DNA from 2 places in the Nocardia sp. FBN12 genome. Region 2 is predicted to be linked to the other one. Evidence: predicted binding sites of a transcription regulator. Region 2 holds the regulator's gene; the other holds the start of a gene.
What was found. Region 2 encodes HspR, which represses chaperone genes until heat shock. Its sites were predicted from a motif close to ANNTGAGTNNNNNNNACTCANNT; they were not measured.
Positions count from the first base shown of each region.

Region 1 (7,987 bases), 280 kb from region 2:
GGGTACGTCGCCGGGATCTCGTTGACCGACGCGGTGACCGAATTCGGGCCGTTCGCCGAGCCCTCGCTGGTGGCGTTGGCGCGCGGGCTCGCCGAAGCGCTCGTCGCAGTGCACGCGCCGGGCATCGTGCACCGTGATCTGAAGCCGTCGAATGTGATGCTCGCGATCGACGGGCCCAAGGTGATCGATTTCGGGATCGCCAGGGTGATCGCGGATTCCGCCCTCACCACGACCGGGAAGTTCCTCGGCTCACCGGGTTTCATGTGCCCCGAGCAGGTGAGCGGCGAAACCCTCAGTCCCGCATGTGATGTCTTCGCCCTCGGCGGCGTCCTTGTCTTCGCTGCCTCGGGCCATGGCCCCTTCGGTACCGCCGAGGTCATGCAGATGCTCTGGCGCATCGTCTACGAGGAACCGCGCCTCGACGGACTCCCCGCGTCGCTGCGGCCGTTGGTCGAGTCCTGTCTCGCCAAGGATCCCGCCGCCAGACCGACACCACAACAAGTCCTTTCGGAACTGGCCGGCATCGGCGCCCCCGAACGCGCCGGTTGGCTACCGCCACAAGTAATAGGACACATCAGCGCTGCCGCCGTCCGTCTGCTCGACTTGGATTCAGGCCCCGCCGACCCACCGCATCCGGGCACCACCGCGACCGCCGCACCGGGCTGGTCGACCGCGACCTCAGCTCCGAACCTGCCCACCGCGAGCCCGCCGCAGAGCTTTCCGACCGGCTCGTCCATGCCGAACGTCACCTCGCCGACTCCTTATAGACAACACAGCGGATTCACGACCGATCCATCCCGGACATCCGAGCGAGCTGCCACCTACGCCGGATCGAATTCCAGTGCGCGGAGCAGCGAATTCACCCCGCCGCCCCTTGTAGCACCGCACAACCACGCCGCCACGCCCACGCCGCCACGCACCACCGCACCGCGGCGCACCCGCACCCTGCTGATCGCCGCGGGGGTCACAGTCGCGCTGGCTGTCGGGGGCGGCGCCTATCTGATCGGCACCCAGCTGAACGCCGAGTCCACCGGCGGAATGCGCATCTCCATCGGACCGACCACCGACGCCGCTGATCCGACCGTCACGGATCCCACCGAGCCCACATCGACCGACACCGCATCGGGCGCGAACACCGTCCCGGCCGCCTTCGTCGGCAGCTGGACGGGCCGCGCCGCCGACGGTCTCGTCCAATTCGACATCGAACTCACCATCGCCGAAGGCGCGGTAGGCCAGGAACTCGCCGTGGCCGCCAACACCGGCACCCTCGCCCGCGAGCGGTGCGAACGCGCGGAGACCCTCACCGCCGCCACTGCCGACCGGCTGACCTTCCGCGCCAGACTCACCAGCGGCCCCGGCTGCGCCGATCAGGGCAAGCCGTCGACGGCCACCCTGCGACCCGACGGCACCCTCGCCTACGAAACCCCCAGCTTCTTCGGCGGCACCATCGCCGGCACCCTGCGCAAAGGCTGACGATGCACTCCCACCGAACTGGAACAGGTTGCCGCCGGATAGCCCGCGGGTGCCTCGGCGCGAGCGCACCCGGTCGTTTGTCCAGTAGCAAACCTCTACGTGAAACGCGATGTCACGCCGCAGACGGGAACCGCCGCGAGTTCATACCCGCAGGTAGCGTCGGTCTCGCAAACTCTGCCGTTGCGATCTGGGTCACTAATATGTCAAACTCTCGCCCACACTGTGAAGCCAGTCGGTCTCACAATGTCTGGAAAGGGAGTCGATTGAGCAGGCGGCAGGTGAGCGAAGTTGCCACCGTCCCGACGGCTGCCCGGATGTCAGTCGAACGTGACCAGCGCCAGCGCCGCGCCGGTGAGCAGATCGACCAGCTCGTCGACGGGTGGGCGCGTCTCGCGCAGCAACCACTCGTGCGCCACACCCGTGACCGCCCCGGTGATCAACGCGGTGGTCAGCTCGGCGTCGCCACGCAACCGCACGCCCACCTGGCTCAGCGCGCCCTCGATCAGCGCCGACCAGGCATGTCTGCGGGTCCGGCGATGGTTCTCCATCCGATCGCTCACCCCGACCACCTCGATCAGCGCCACCTGCGCGCGATACGGGTCAGAGCCGAGCGACTCCAGGTACGCGCCGAAACCGGCCCGCAGCGCGAGCTGTGGATCGGTCGAGCCGAGCGCTACCAGCGCGGTGCCCACCGCGGCCGCCGCGTCGTCCTGGATTCGGTCGTAGGCCGCGAGCAGCACGTCTTCGCGGGTCTCGAACTCCTCGTAGAACTGCCGCTTGGACAGGCCCGCCGCCGCGCACACCTCGGCGAGCGAGCACGTGGCGTATCCACGTTCGGCGAAGATTCGCGTCGCTGCTTCCAGGAATCGCAGTCGCCGTTCGGCTTTACGCGCGACGACCGTACGACCCCCATACCGCCTGTCCGCTGTAGTCACCTCTCCAAAGTATCTGAAACCCGGGATAACACTGACCTTTCCGGGTCGCTTCATCTATCCACCGAACAAAGGACGGCCGACCAGTGCTGAGCACCCGAGCATCGCGGACCGCATTGTCCGCCCTCGTACTAGCGGCGGGTGCGGCACTCGTGGCACCCACGCCAACGATGGCTGCCCCGCAGTCCGCCGCGACACAGCCGAGTGTCCCTGCCATCGCCGAGAACGTTCCCTCGGGGACGCTCGCTGCGCTGGCACCGACGATCGTAGGCGCCATCTCCGCCCCCGGCCCCATCGCCGACGGTGGACAGGCCGCGATCCTGGCTCAGGCGCGCGTGCTGCTGGCCACGCCCGGCATCCCCGCGCAGGTCAAGGCCACCCTCGAAAGGGTCATCACCTTCCTCGACGGCAGTGGCGGCGGCGGTCCCGACCTGCCGCCTTCGGACGGTCCGCGCATCGCGCAGTTCCTCTACCCGACCATCGGCAAGGGCTGCATCGGCCCGACCTCGGATTCCGTCGGCACCGCGCTGGCCGTCCCCGGCCCGGCGCAGCTGCCGCCGCCCGGACCGGCCGCGGGCCAGACCGGCTTCGTTTTCACCGCGCTCGGCACGAAAAGCGCTACCGCCGTACAGAATCCACCGATGACGGTGCAGTGGGTCAACCTCGACAACCGTCGCACCGGCACCCAGCCGCTCACCACCGCGGCGGGTATCAACCCCGATGGTCCGGCCACCCTGTCCGCCATCGCCGACACCGGCCCCGGCCGGGTCGCCGCCGTGATCACCGGCTCGCTCACCACGGCCACCGCCGATGGTGACCGCACCTGCTCGTTCGCCCCGACCCTCGGGTTCTTCTCCGTCGGCTGAGTCTCGCACCACGCAATTGGAGTTCGATCTATGAAGTTTGTCGTCCCCGGCCTGGTCAGCGGCCTGGCCGGCGCGGTCATCGGGGTGATTGCCGTTCTCGGCATCACCGCGGGCGCGCAACAGAATTCGATCCCGGCGCCCGAGGAGTCCGGTGACCCGGGCTCGTCGCTGCTGGGCAACGTGCAGTACGGCTCGCGATGAGCAACGTGCGCAGGCTCATCGCCTGCATCCTCGTCGGCCTCGGCGCGCTGCTGCTCGCCGCCTCGATCATGATCCCCACCTACACGGTCGGCAAGGTCGCCAAGACCCCGCTCGACCTGCGCATCACCACGATCGCCAAGAGCGTGCCCGGCGAGGAAAGCCTGGTGCTGGACGCGAAGTCGCTCACCGCGACCGAGGGCGCTGCCAAGGTGAACACCAACGTGCCGCTCGTTTCCCAGCGCTTCCTGACGGTCGAGGAGCCCTCGGGCGCCGACGAGATGACCGTCCAGGCCGGCCAGACCCTGCGTCGTGACGACCAGGACCCCAAGGACGGCCTGCTCACCGCCTCGGTCGACCGCGTCACCCTCGACCGCGTCACCGGCGCGCCGATCGACGCCTCGCCCAACGGTTCGATCGCCGTGGCTCAGGACCCCAAGTCGGGTGCCGCGATCCCCACCGAGCAGCAGCGTCGCGGTCTGCAGTACCGCTTCCCGATCGGCACCGAGAAGAAGTCGTACCCGTACTTCGACCTCAACGCCCGCGCCACCTACGACATCGATTTCATCGAGGAGTCGGAGATCAACGGCGTGCCGGTCTACCACTTCCGGCAGACCATCCCGGTGACGAACATGTGGGACGTCGTCCAGCACCCGTCCCACAAGCTCGCGCTGCCCGCCGCCAAGTGGGGCCTCGAGGGCACCGAGCCGGTCACCATGACCCGCTTCTACACCAACACCCGCGACGTGTGGGTGGAGCCGAGGACCGGCGCGGTCCTCAAGGGTGGCGAGAGCCTGCACATGTACTACGGCCGTAGCGCCGAGCAGGTGGACGTCAACATCCTGAAGTCGCACCTCGTCTTCGACGAAGAGACGATCGACGCCCAGATGGCCGTCACCCAGGAGAGCTTGGACAAGCTCGACCTGTTCGGCAAGACCCTGCCGATCATCCTCGGCATCCTCGCCGCCCTGTTCCTCATCGGCGGCGCGGTCCTCGGATTCCTGAGCGCCGGCTCCACCTCGGGCCGCCCGTTCGATCCCCCGACCGAGCGGATTCGTTCCTCGAACCTGTAAGGCCACCACCTCGGCCTCCCGGTCCTCAACCCGGGACGCCCTTCCACCACCTCGGCCTCCCCGGCCCTCAACCCGGGGAGGCCGAGGTCGTTTCGGTTCAGGACAGGAGTAGGCGCACCCGGGCTGCTTCGCGGGTGAGGTGGTCTCGCTCCGGCACGGTGGTGGCCGTGCGGGATGCCTCGGCGTAGAGGGTGGCGGCCTGCTCGAGCTCGCCCGCGCGTTCGAGCAGGTAGGCGCGAACCGCGGTGTGGCGCGGCAGTTCCGGGTCGAGTTCGGCCAGGGCGGCGAGTCCGGCGCGGGGTCCGTCGGCCTCGCCTACCGCGACCGCGCGATTGAGGCGGACTACCGGGCTGTCGGTGCGGGCGAGCAGCTCGTCGTACCACTCCACGATCTGTACCCAGTCCGTTTCGGCGGTGCTCGGGGCGTCGGCGTGCAGGGCGGCGATCGCGGCTTGGGCTTGGTATTCGCCGAGTCGGTCACGGGCCAGCGCTGCCTGCAGAATCATCACCCCTTCGGCGATCAGGGTTGTGTCCCACCGGGATCGGTCCTGATCGGCCAGTGTCACCAGGCGCCCGCCCTCGGTGCGTGCGGCGCGGCGGGCGTGGTGCAGCAGCATCAGCGCGAGCAGTCCCAAGGCCTCGGGTTCGCCGGTGGCGGCGGCGAGCTGGCGGGTGAGCCGGATGGCTTCGGCCGCCAGGTCGAGGTCGCCGCTGTAGCCCTCGTTGAAGACGAGGTAGAGCACGCGCAGCACGGTGGCCGGGTCGCTTGGCCGGTCTAGCGGCAAGCCGGTGATGCGCTTCTTGGCTCGGCTGATCCGTTGCGCCATAGTCGATTCCGGCACGAGGTAGGCCGTCGCGATCTGCCGCGTTGTCAGACCGCCGACCGCGCGCAAGGTCAACGCGACGGCCGAGCCGGGCGACAGCGAAGGGTGCGCGCACAGGAAATACAGCCACAGCGTGTCGTCGGTAGCGGGCACCGGCCCGGCTTCGGGCTCGGCATCGACCGCGAATTCCCTTCCCCGCCTAGATGTTTCGGCGCGCGCCGCGTCGAGGAACTTTCGCCAGGCGACGGCGACGAGCCAGCCCTTCGCATCGCGCGGTGGATCGTCGGGCCAGCTTTCCAGCGCCCGGATCAACGCCTCCTGTACCGCGTCCTCGGCCGCGGCGAACTCGGCCCCGCGGCGGACCAGGATTGCGATCACCGCGGGGACCAGCTCGCGCAGCAGCGCCTCGTTCATTCGGTCACCGTGGGCAACTCCGTGTAGAACGGCCGCAGTTCGAGCCATTCCTGCACCGGCTTCCCACCTGCGCCCGGTGCCGCCGACAGCTCCCCGGCCAGTTCGAGCGCCCGGTCGTAGGTCTCGACGTCGATGACCATCCAGCCGGCGATCAGGTCCTTGGTCTCCGCGAACGGCCCATCGGTGATCGGCGGGCGACCCTCGCCATCCGAGCGGACCCACGTGCCCTGGGTGGACAGCGCCTGACCGTCGACGAACTCGCCGGTCGAGCGCAGGCGATCGGCGAAATCCGTCATGTACCGCACATGCGCGGACACCTCGTCCGGCGTCCACTGATCCATCGGCGCGTCGTTGACCGACGCGGGCGCGCCACGGTAGTGCTTGAGCAGCAGGTACTTGGCCATGATGTTCTCCTCGGTTCGTGTCCTTCGTGGGTTGTACCCCTGGGACGGAGCCACCCACGCGTTCTCGACATCCACGGCAAAAGAATTTCGATCGATTATTTTCGCCGTGAGTGAACGACGCCACCTGCAGGAACAAACCACCGGGGGTCCATGTTGAGTCAGCAAAGCTCAACTTTGGAAGGGTCGACATGACTTCAGCTCAGAACCTGCCGGTGCTGTTCCTGACCGATCCGATCGTGCTGCCGGGCATGGTCGTGCCCATCGAATTGGACGAATCCGCGCAGGCCGCCATCGATGCCGCGCAGGCGGCCAAAACCGGCTCGGTGCTGGTCGCGCCGCGCCTCGACGAGGGGTACGCCTCCTACGGCGTCGTCGCCACCATCGAACAGGTCGGCCGGATGCGCGGTGGCGCGCCCGCGGCCGTGTTGAAGGCCGAGCGCCGCGCGCGGATCGGGCACGGGGTCACCGGGCCGGGTGCCGCGCTATGGGTGGAGGCCGAACTCGTCGAGGCCGTCGAGCCCGACGAGCACACCACCGCGCTCGCCGCCGAGTACAAGAAGCTGGTCGTCGCCGTGCTGCAGCGGCGCGAGGCCTGGCAGATCATCGACATCGTCAACCAGCTCGACGACGTGGAGGCCATTGCCGACACCGCGGGCTACGCGCCGTACCTGTCCGACGATCAGAAGCGCGAGCTGCTCGAGACTCCCGATGTCACCGTGCGGCTGACCAAGCAGATCGCTTGGATCAAAGACCACATCGCCGAGGTGGAGGTCACCGACAAGATCTCCGAAGACGTCCGCGACGGCATGGAGAAGAGCCAGCGCGAGTTCCTGCTGCGCCAGCAGCTCAACGCCATCCGCAAGGAGCTCGGCGAGGACGAACCCGACGGCGCCGATGACTACCGCGCCCGCGTGGAGAACGCCGACCTGCCCGAGAACGTGCGCGCCGAGGCGTTGCGCGAGGTCGGCCGGTTGGAGCGCGCCAGCGACCAGAGCCCGGAATCCGGCTGGATCCGCACCTGGCTCGACACTGTGCTCGAACTGCCCTGGACGGTGAAAACCGAAGACAGCACCGATGTTTCGGCCGCTCGCGCGGTGCTCGACGCCGACCACCACGGTCTGGAAGAGGTCAAGGACCGGATGGTCGAGTACCTGGCGGTGCGTTCGAGGCGGGCCGCGCGTGGTCTCGAGGTCGTCGGCGGACGTGGGTCCGGCGCGGTGCTCGTGCTGGTCGGTCCGCCCGGTGTCGGCAAGACCTCGCTGGGTGAGTCGGTCGCGAAGGCCCTGGGCCGCAAGTTCGTTCGCGTCGCCCTTGGCGGCGTGCGCGACGAGGCCGAGATCCGTGGCCACCGCCGCACCTACGTCGGCGCGCTGCCCGGCCGGATCGTGCGTGCGGTGAAGGAGGCGGGTTCGATGAATCCCGTTGTCCTGCTGGACGAGATCGACAAGGTCGGGTCGGACTTCCGTGGTGATCCGGCCGCGGCCCTGCTCGAGGTCCTTGACCCCGCGCAGAACCACACCTTCCGCGACCACTACCTCGACCTCGACCTCGACCTGTCCAACGTCCTGTTCATCGCCACCGCCAACGTCATGGACACCATCCCCGGTCCCCTGCTGGACCGCATGGAGCTCATCACCGTCGACGGCTACACCGAAGCCGACAAGGTCGCCATCGCTCGCGACTTCCTGGTCCCCCGTCAGCTGGAGCGCAATGCGCTGACCGCGGAAGAGGTTTCGATCACCGACGCGGCATTGCGTGAGGTCGCGGCGAACTACACCCGCGAGGCCGGGGTTCGTCAGATGGA
Region 1 is NZ_CM132926.1:5,940,818-5,948,804, reverse strand. It holds gene ACWZHB_RS28105 (serine/threonine-protein kinase) at 1-1,473, shown strand, start outside; gene ACWZHB_RS28100 (TetR/AcrR family transcriptional regulator) at 1,791-2,408, opposite strand; gene ACWZHB_RS28095 (Rv1157c family protein) at 2,492-3,271, shown strand; gene ACWZHB_RS28090 (DUF2613 domain-containing protein) at 3,302-3,472, shown strand; gene ACWZHB_RS28085 (DUF3068 domain-containing protein) at 3,469-4,542, shown strand; gene ACWZHB_RS28080 (RNA polymerase sigma factor) at 4,640-5,779, opposite strand; gene ACWZHB_RS28075 (YciI family protein) at 5,776-6,183, opposite strand; gene lon (endopeptidase La) at 6,372-7,987, shown strand, end outside.
Region 1: lon (endopeptidase La) is a predicted target of HspR. The motif match lies at 6,335-6,357, and genes of this name have one in related genera.

Region 2 (7,987 bases):
GCAGTTGAGCGCACCCATGGCAAGAATGGCTCCGGGGTCGGGAAATTTTTTCGGTGGCGGGAATGAATCGCCGCAGCTGCTGGTTGTGCAGATCAACAACATGAGCGGACCAGACTCAACTTCGGGTTGACTCACGGTGGATCTCGCAGGCAAGATTGAGCCCACTGCGCTCAGCGTTGCAATAACCGAACGTCAAACAGGAGGAAACCACTATGGCTCGTGCGGTCGGAATCGACCTCGGGACCACGAACTCCGTCGTCGCCGTGCTCGAAGGCGGCGAGCCGGTCGTCGTCGCGAACTCGGAAGGCTCGCGCACCACCCCCTCGATCGTCGCCTTCGCGAAGAACGGCGAGGTTCTCGTCGGTCAGCCCGCGAAGAACCAGGCGGTCACCAACGTCGACCGCACCATCCGCTCGGTCAAGCGCCACATCGGCACCGACTGGAACGTCGAGATCGACGACAAGAAGTACACGCCGCAGGAGATCTCCGCGCGCACGCTGATGAAGCTGAAGCGCGATGCCGAGGCCTACCTGGGCGAAGAGATCACCGACGCCGTGATCACCGTCCCGGCCTACTTCGAAGACGCCCAGCGTCAGGCCACCAAGGAAGCCGGCCAGATCGCCGGTCTCAACGTGCTGCGCATCGTCAACGAGCCCACCGCGGCCGCGCTCGCGTACGGCCTGGACAAGGGCGACAAAGAGCAGACCATCCTGGTCTTCGACCTCGGTGGCGGCACCTTCGACGTCTCGCTGCTGGAAATCGGCGAGGGCGTCGTCGAGGTCCGCGCGACCTCCGGTGACAACCACCTCGGTGGCGACGACTGGGACGAGCGCGTCGTGTCCTGGCTGGTCGACAAGTTCAAGGCGTCCTCTGGCATCGACCTGACCAAGGACAAGATGGCCATGCAGCGTCTGCGTGAGGCTGCCGAGAAGGCCAAGATCGAACTGTCCTCGGGCCAGTCCACCTCGATCAACCTGCCCTACATCACCGTCGACGCGGACAAGAACCCGCTGTTCCTCGACGAGCAGCTCACCCGCTCGGAGTTCCAGAAGATCACCTCTGATCTGCTGGATCGCACCCGCGCGCCGTTCCAGTCCGTGATCAAGGACTCGGGCCTGAACGTGGCCGATATCGACCACGTCGTGCTCGTCGGTGGCTCCACCCGGATGCCCGCCGTGTCCGACCTGGTCAAGGAACTGACCGGCGGCCGTGAGCCCAACAAGGGCGTGAACCCGGACGAGGTCGTCGCCGTCGGCGCCGCGCTGCAGGCCGGCGTGCTCAAGGGCGAGGTCAAGGACGTCCTGCTGCTCGATGTCACCCCGCTGTCGCTGGGCATCGAGACCAAGGGCGGCGTGATGACCAAGCTCATCGAGCGCAACACCACCATCCCCACCAAGCGCTCGGAAACCTTCACCACCGCTGACGACAACCAGCCTTCGGTACAGATCCAGGTGTTCCAGGGTGAGCGCGAGATCGCCTCGCACAACAAGCTGCTCGGCTCCTTCGAGCTCACCGGCCTGCCGCCCGCCCCGCGTGGCGTGCCGCAGATCGAGGTCACCTTCGACATCGACGCCAACGGCATCGTGCACGTCACCGCGAAGGACAAGGGCACCGGCAAGGAAAACAAGATCAAGATCCAGGACGGCTCCGGTCTGTCCAAGGAGGAGATCGACCGCATGGTCGCCGACGCCGAGGCGCATGCCGCCGACGACAAGGCGCGCCGTGAGGAGGCCGAGACCCGCAACCAGGCCGAGTCGCTGGTGCACCAGACCGAGAAGTTCATCAACGAGCAGAAGTCCAGCGAGGGTGGCGCACAGGTCTCCGCCGAGCAGCTGGCGAAGGTGGAAACCGCGGTCGCCGAGGCCAAGTCGGCCCTGGAAGGCACCGACATCTCCGCGGTGAAGTCGGCCGTGGAGAAGCTGGCCACCGAGTCGCAGGCCCTCGGCCAGGCGATCTACGAGGCCAGCGCCGCCGCCGACGCGCAGTCCGGCAACGGCTCGGGCCCCACCCAGGCCGATGACGATCAGGTCGTCGACGCGGAGGTCGTGGACGAGCCGGTCGACACGGACAAGAAGTGACCGAGGCGAACTCCTCGGAGCAGGAGTTGGTCGAGGAAATCCTGGACGACACTGCGGACGAGAACGCGGAGGCCGCCCCGGCGGACTCCGCCCTCGACGCCGAAGTTGTCGAGCCGGAGCACGACGAGCTGGCCGAGCGCACGGCCGACCTGCAGCGGTTGACCGCGGAATACGCGAACTACCGCCGCCGCGTCGAGCGTGACCGGCAGGCCAACATCGACGCCGCCAAGGCCTCGGTGGTCACCGAATTGCTCGCGGTGCTGGACGATCTGGATCGGGCGAGGGCGCACGGCGACCTCGAGACCGGCCCGCTGAAGTCCGTCGCCGACAAGCTCGAGACCGCGCTCACCAAGCAGGGTCTCGTCGAATTCGGTGCCACCGGTGACCCGTTCGACCCCACGCTGCACGAGGCAGTGCAGCACGAGGGCTCGGGCGCCGACCCGGTGATCGGCATCGTCATGCGCAAGGGCTATAGGTTCGGCGACCGGGTGCTTCGGCACGCGTTGGTCGGGGTAACCGACGCGGAGGCATCGGACGCGGATGCCGACGCGAACGAGAAATAAGAAAGGAGGAGATGCCCGGTGAGCCAACGGGAGTGGATCGAAAAGGACTTCTACAAGGAGCTGGGTGTCTCCTCCGGCGCCTCGCAGGACGAGATCAAGAAGGCCTACCGCAAGCTCGCCCGCGACCTGCACCCGGACTCCAACCCGGGTGACACCAAGGCCGAGGAGCGGTTCAAGGCCGTCAGCGAGGCCAACGCCGTGCTGTCGGATCCGGCCAAGCGCAAGGAGTACGACGACACCCGCCGCATGTTCGCCGGCGGTGGCGGTGGCGGCCGGGCCTACGGTGGCGGTGGATTCAATCCCGGTGCGGGTGGCGGCTTTTCGCAGGACTTCAACATCGGTGACATCTTCGGTCAGGCCGGTGGCGCAGGCGCTCCCGGCGACGGCGGGCTCGGCGATCTGCTTGGCGGGCTGTTCAACCGGGGTGGCGGCGGTGGCCGGGCGGCGGCTCGTCCGCGGCGCGGCTCCGATGTGGAGACCGAGACGACCCTGGGTTTCCGCGAGGCCGCCCAGGGCGTCACCGTTCCGCTGCGGATGACGAGTCCGTCGCCGTGCACCACCTGTCACGGCAGCGGTGCCAAGCCGGGCACCAGCCCGCGCGTGTGCCCGCACTGCAACGGTGCGGGCGTGGTCAGCCGTAATCAGGGCGCGTTCGGTTTCAGCGAGCCCTGTGACGACTGCCGCGGCACCGGGTCGATCATCGACGACCCGTGCACCGACTGCTCGGGCAGCGGCATCCAGAACCGCACCCGCACCATCACCGTCCGGATCCCACCGGGCGTCAGCGATGGTCAGAAGATCCGCTTGGCCGGTCAGGGCGAGGCGGGTCTGCGCGGTGCGCCTTCGGGCGATCTGTATGTCACCGTGCACGTCAGCCAGGACAAGGTCTTCGGCCGTCAAGGCGACGACCTCACCCTGGTGCTCCCGGTGAGCTACAGCGAACTGGTGCTGGGGACAACAGTTTCCGTGCCGACGCTGGACGGCCGGGTCGGCGTGAAGGTGCCTCCGGGCACCGCCGACGGGCGTATCCTGCGGGTGCGGGGTCGTGGTGTTCCCAAGCGCGGCGCCGCGGGCGGCGCCGGTGACCTGCTGGTCACGGTGAAGGTCGCGGTACCGCAATCGCTCGACTCCGACGCCACCGATGCGCTCAAGCGCTATCAGGAGGCGGAGAAGACCAGTGGGTTCGAACCGCGGGCAGGATGGGCGGGTGCTTGATGATGTCCGATGATCCGAAGTCTGTTTCGGGTGCCGCCTCGCGCGCCGAGTTCTTCATGATCTCGGTGGCGGCTCAACTGGCGGGGATGCACGCGCAAACGCTGCGTACCTACGACCGGCTGGGTTTGGTCACCCCGCAACGGACCTCGGGTGGCGGACGCCGTTATTCGGCCCGCGATGTCGAGGTGCTGCGCGAGGTGCAGCGCCTGTCGCAGGACGAGGGCGTCAATCTCGCCGGCATCAAGCGCATCATCGAACTCACCAACCAGGTGGAGGCGTTGCAGCAGCGCGTCGAGGAGATGAGTGCGGAGATGGAGCGGTTGCGGGCGGGCTATCGGCCCGATCTGTCGCCGCCCGCACGCAGTACCGCGCTCGTGGTGTGGCAGCCACGGCATCGGCGCTGAGCGTTTTCGTTCGACGAGCCCCCGGTTCGAAATCCGCTGCGGTGGATGACGAGCCGGGGGTTCGGTCGTTCCGGTCAACCCCGGGCGACCCGCCAGTCACTCTCCAGCAACTCACTTATTCGTGATCTTGGTGACCACAAGTAGCGTTGCGATGCGCTGAGGTGCGGATTCATCACTGTGGACGTCCAAAAGTTTGCTGTCTGGATGCTGAATTCGGATCAATCGGAAGACATTTCGCCATTGCTGACCAGCCACTCCGGTGTAGCCACCCCGCGTGTCATGGCCCGGCGCGTCGGATGGCCGCGTGGTGCCGACGTAGCGGAAGGGTCGCTCTACCAGGGCCATTGGTCACCAATTGCCTGATATGCGGGGTACTTTGACGATTCGTGGGCGGCCGTTCACCCCTGGTTAACGGTCCTGAGGTATGTTTTCAAGGGAAATTACTAGGAACCGCCTGGTATTTCTAGAATTACATGCGTGATGTTTAAGAGTACGATTCCTAAGCTGGCAAACCTCGCCTAGACTTCTCGCATCGGCTGCTGACGAGTGTCCTCCCAGCCCGTCACTCGCCGGCGCGGCTAGCGTTCGATGGCGAAACGAGGTAGTGACACATATGGATTCGCGGACTGTCGCTTTGATCCGTACTACGTTCAAGGCGGTTGCTGCGGAAGAAGGTGGATCAGAGAAGCTGTCGAGGGCGTTCTACTCGATCCTCTTCACGGACTATCCCGGTGTCCGCGACTACTTCCCGGCTGCCATGGATGCCCAGCGCGACCGACTGGTCCAGGCGATCTCGTACGCCCTCGACCGCCTCGAAGAGCCCGACAAGCTGCTGCCGTTCCTGGCGCAGCTCGGGCGCGACCATCGCAAGTACGGGGTACAACCGGCCCACTATGTGGCCGTGGCCAATTCGCTGAAGACGGCGCTGCGCGAGTTCGCGGGCACCGAGATGTGGACCGACGAGGTAGCCAACGCCTGGGACGAGGGCCTGGCCACCATCAGCGGCGCGATGATCAGCGCCGCCGACAAGGAGACCACACCCGCCGCCTGGACCGGCACCGTCGTCGAACACCGCGAGGTGCTGCGCAACCTGTCTGTCGTGCGCGTGCAGCTCGATCAGCCGATGCAGTACGCCGCGGGCCAGTACATCAGCGTCGAGATCCCGTCGCGCCCCCGGATGTGGCGCTATCTCTCGCCCGCGAACCCGTCCAATCCCCAGGGCGAGATCGAGTTCCACGTGCGCGGCGTGCTCGGCGGCTGGGTGAGCCCCGCCATGGTCGCGCACACCGCGGTCGGCGACCAGTGGCGACTCGGTTCCCCCCTCGGCGGCCTCGGCGTGCCACGCAACACCAAGCGCAAGATGCTGATGGTCGGCTGCGGCACCGGCATCGCCCCCCTGCGCGCCCAGATCATGGCGATGGCCCAGCGCCGCGTCAACCCGAAGGTCCACCTCTTCGTCGGCGGCCACCACCCCTGCGACCTCTACGACCTGCAGGTCCTGAGCCACCTCGCCATCGCCAACAAATGGCTCACCGTCACCCCCGTCACCGAAAGCGACGAAAACCCCTGGTGGTACTACGATTCCGGGGAACCCCACGCCGACCTGCCAGGCCTCGAGCCCCGCATGACCGGCCAAATCGGCAAGGTAGTAGCCAGCTACGGCCCCTGGTCGGACCGCGACGTCCAAATCGTAGGCTCCCCCTCCATGGTCCAAACCACCAAGTTCCGCCTCATGGCCGCAGGCACCCAAGCCCAGTCGATCCGCCACGACCCCTTGTTCTGAGAGTCAGCCGACCAGTCGAGCATCGACTCCAGGGGACTCGCCGGACTTGTGCGGTGCGCGGTCTCAGGCGCCTTCGGAGATGATGTTCGTCGGGGGAGTTCCTGATTCGATCAGGCGGTCGACGGTGGTGCGGACCATCGCCGGGGAACCGCAGACCAGGACTTGGTGTTTGGTGAAAGGGCCGTGCGCGGCGGCCACGTCGGCCAGGGTGCCGTGCAGCATTTCCTCGAGGCCGAAGCCCACGTCCGAACGGGTCTGCTCGAACCATTCATCGCGCACCGCGGGATCTTCCGGACTCTCGACCACCGGAATGACCGAGAGCCAAGGCAATTCGCCCGCCAGCAGGAACAGCATGTCGTTGGCGTAGAGGTCGCGCGGCGAGCGCCCACCGAAGAACAGGTAGGTGCGTGGCGGGGTATCGCGGCGGGCCAGGTCAAGGATCTGGGCGCGCATCGGCGCCAGTCCGGTACCGCCGGCGATCATCACCAACTCGACGGCATCCGGATCCACCGCGAAAACCCCATGGGGAGCATTGATTCGCCACTGATCACCGGGTTTGGTGTCGGTGACGATAGAACTCGAACACCACCCACCGGGCACCGTCCGCACATGGAACTCGAGTTTTCCGTCCAGCGAGGGCGGCAGCGCGGGGGAGAACCGCCGCCGCACCCCGGGATGCTGCGGCACTTCCACTTCCACCGAACCCCCGGCCTCGAACGGCACGAAGTCCCCGATCAGCCGGATCACGGCGAGATCGTGGCGCAAACGGTGATGGCCGACCACGGTCGCCGTCCATGCGGGATCAGGAAACGCGTTGCTCATCAGCCTCTTTCGCGAAGTGTCAGACAGGATCGGCAGCGATGATCTCGCTCGGTGTACCGGCTCGCAGAAGCGCGTAACGGGTATTGGCGATCATCGACGGCGATCCCGCGATCTGGATCTGCCGGTCCGACCACGCCCCGAAGCTGGTCACCACCGCTCCCAGGTTACCGACCAATCGCCGCGGCATGCCCATCGGCGTCTCGCCCGAATCCTGTGGGTACCACCAGGGATTGGTGTGTTCCTCGCTCACCGGCACCACGGTCAGCCAGGGATTGGACTGCGAGAGCTGCCACATGTTGTCCACGTCGTAGAGGTCGCCCGGATACCGCCCACCGGTGAAGAAGTGCACGCGCGGATTGATCCCCCGCTGACTCATCTCGATCAGCTGCGCCCGCAACGGCGCGATCCCCGTGCCGGAGCCGATCATCAGCACATCGCGCCCCGACTCCCGATCCACCTGCAAACCACCCAGCGGCCCGGCGATCTTCCATCGATCGCCGACCTTGGTGTCGTTGACGATCGCCGGACTCACCCAGCCACCGCTGATCCGCCGCACATGGAATTCGATCTCGCCATAGGGGTTCGCGGGGATGGCGGGGGAGAAGTAGCGCCACATGTTCGGCCGCTGCGGCACCATGACCGGCACATACTGCCCGGCCTTGAACGGAATCGGCCCGTCGGCCTGCAGCCGCACGATCGCGAGATCCTCGAGCACCCGCCGATGACCCACCACGGTCGCGTCCCAGTACGGCTGCGAGGTGTCCTCGTTCGCGCCGATCGCCATCGACGCCGAGATCAGCAGCGTGATGTCGCGCCAGCCCTCGTCGAGTTCCCTGGTCCAGCGGTTGCCGTGGTAGGTGCGCAGCGCCGCGAGCAGCGCGCGTCCGGCCAGGTCGTAGTGGTCGGCTTCGACCCCATATTTGCGATGGTCGCGGGCCAGTTGCTCGAGGAAGCGTTGCGCCCGCTCGAAGTCCTCGAGATGCTCGAGCACGAACTGCACCGCCGTCGTGATCCGCTTGGCCTGCATGTCCATGGCAGGCGGAAACAGCTCACGCAACCTCGGGTCCTGTGCGAACAGGTGACCGTAGAAAGCGCTGATCAGCCGCTCGGGACCACCAGGTG
Region 2 is NZ_CM132926.1:5,663,176-5,671,162, reverse strand. It holds gene dnaK (molecular chaperone DnaK) at 213-2,078, shown strand; gene grpE (nucleotide exchange factor GrpE) at 2,075-2,641, shown strand; gene dnaJ (molecular chaperone DnaJ) at 2,660-3,856, shown strand; gene ACWZHB_RS26785 (heat shock protein transcriptional repressor HspR) at 3,859-4,260, shown strand; gene ACWZHB_RS26780 (globin domain-containing protein) at 4,874-6,043, shown strand; gene ACWZHB_RS26775 (FAD-binding oxidoreductase) at 6,107-6,865, opposite strand; gene ACWZHB_RS26770 (FAD-binding oxidoreductase) at 6,885-7,987, opposite strand, start outside.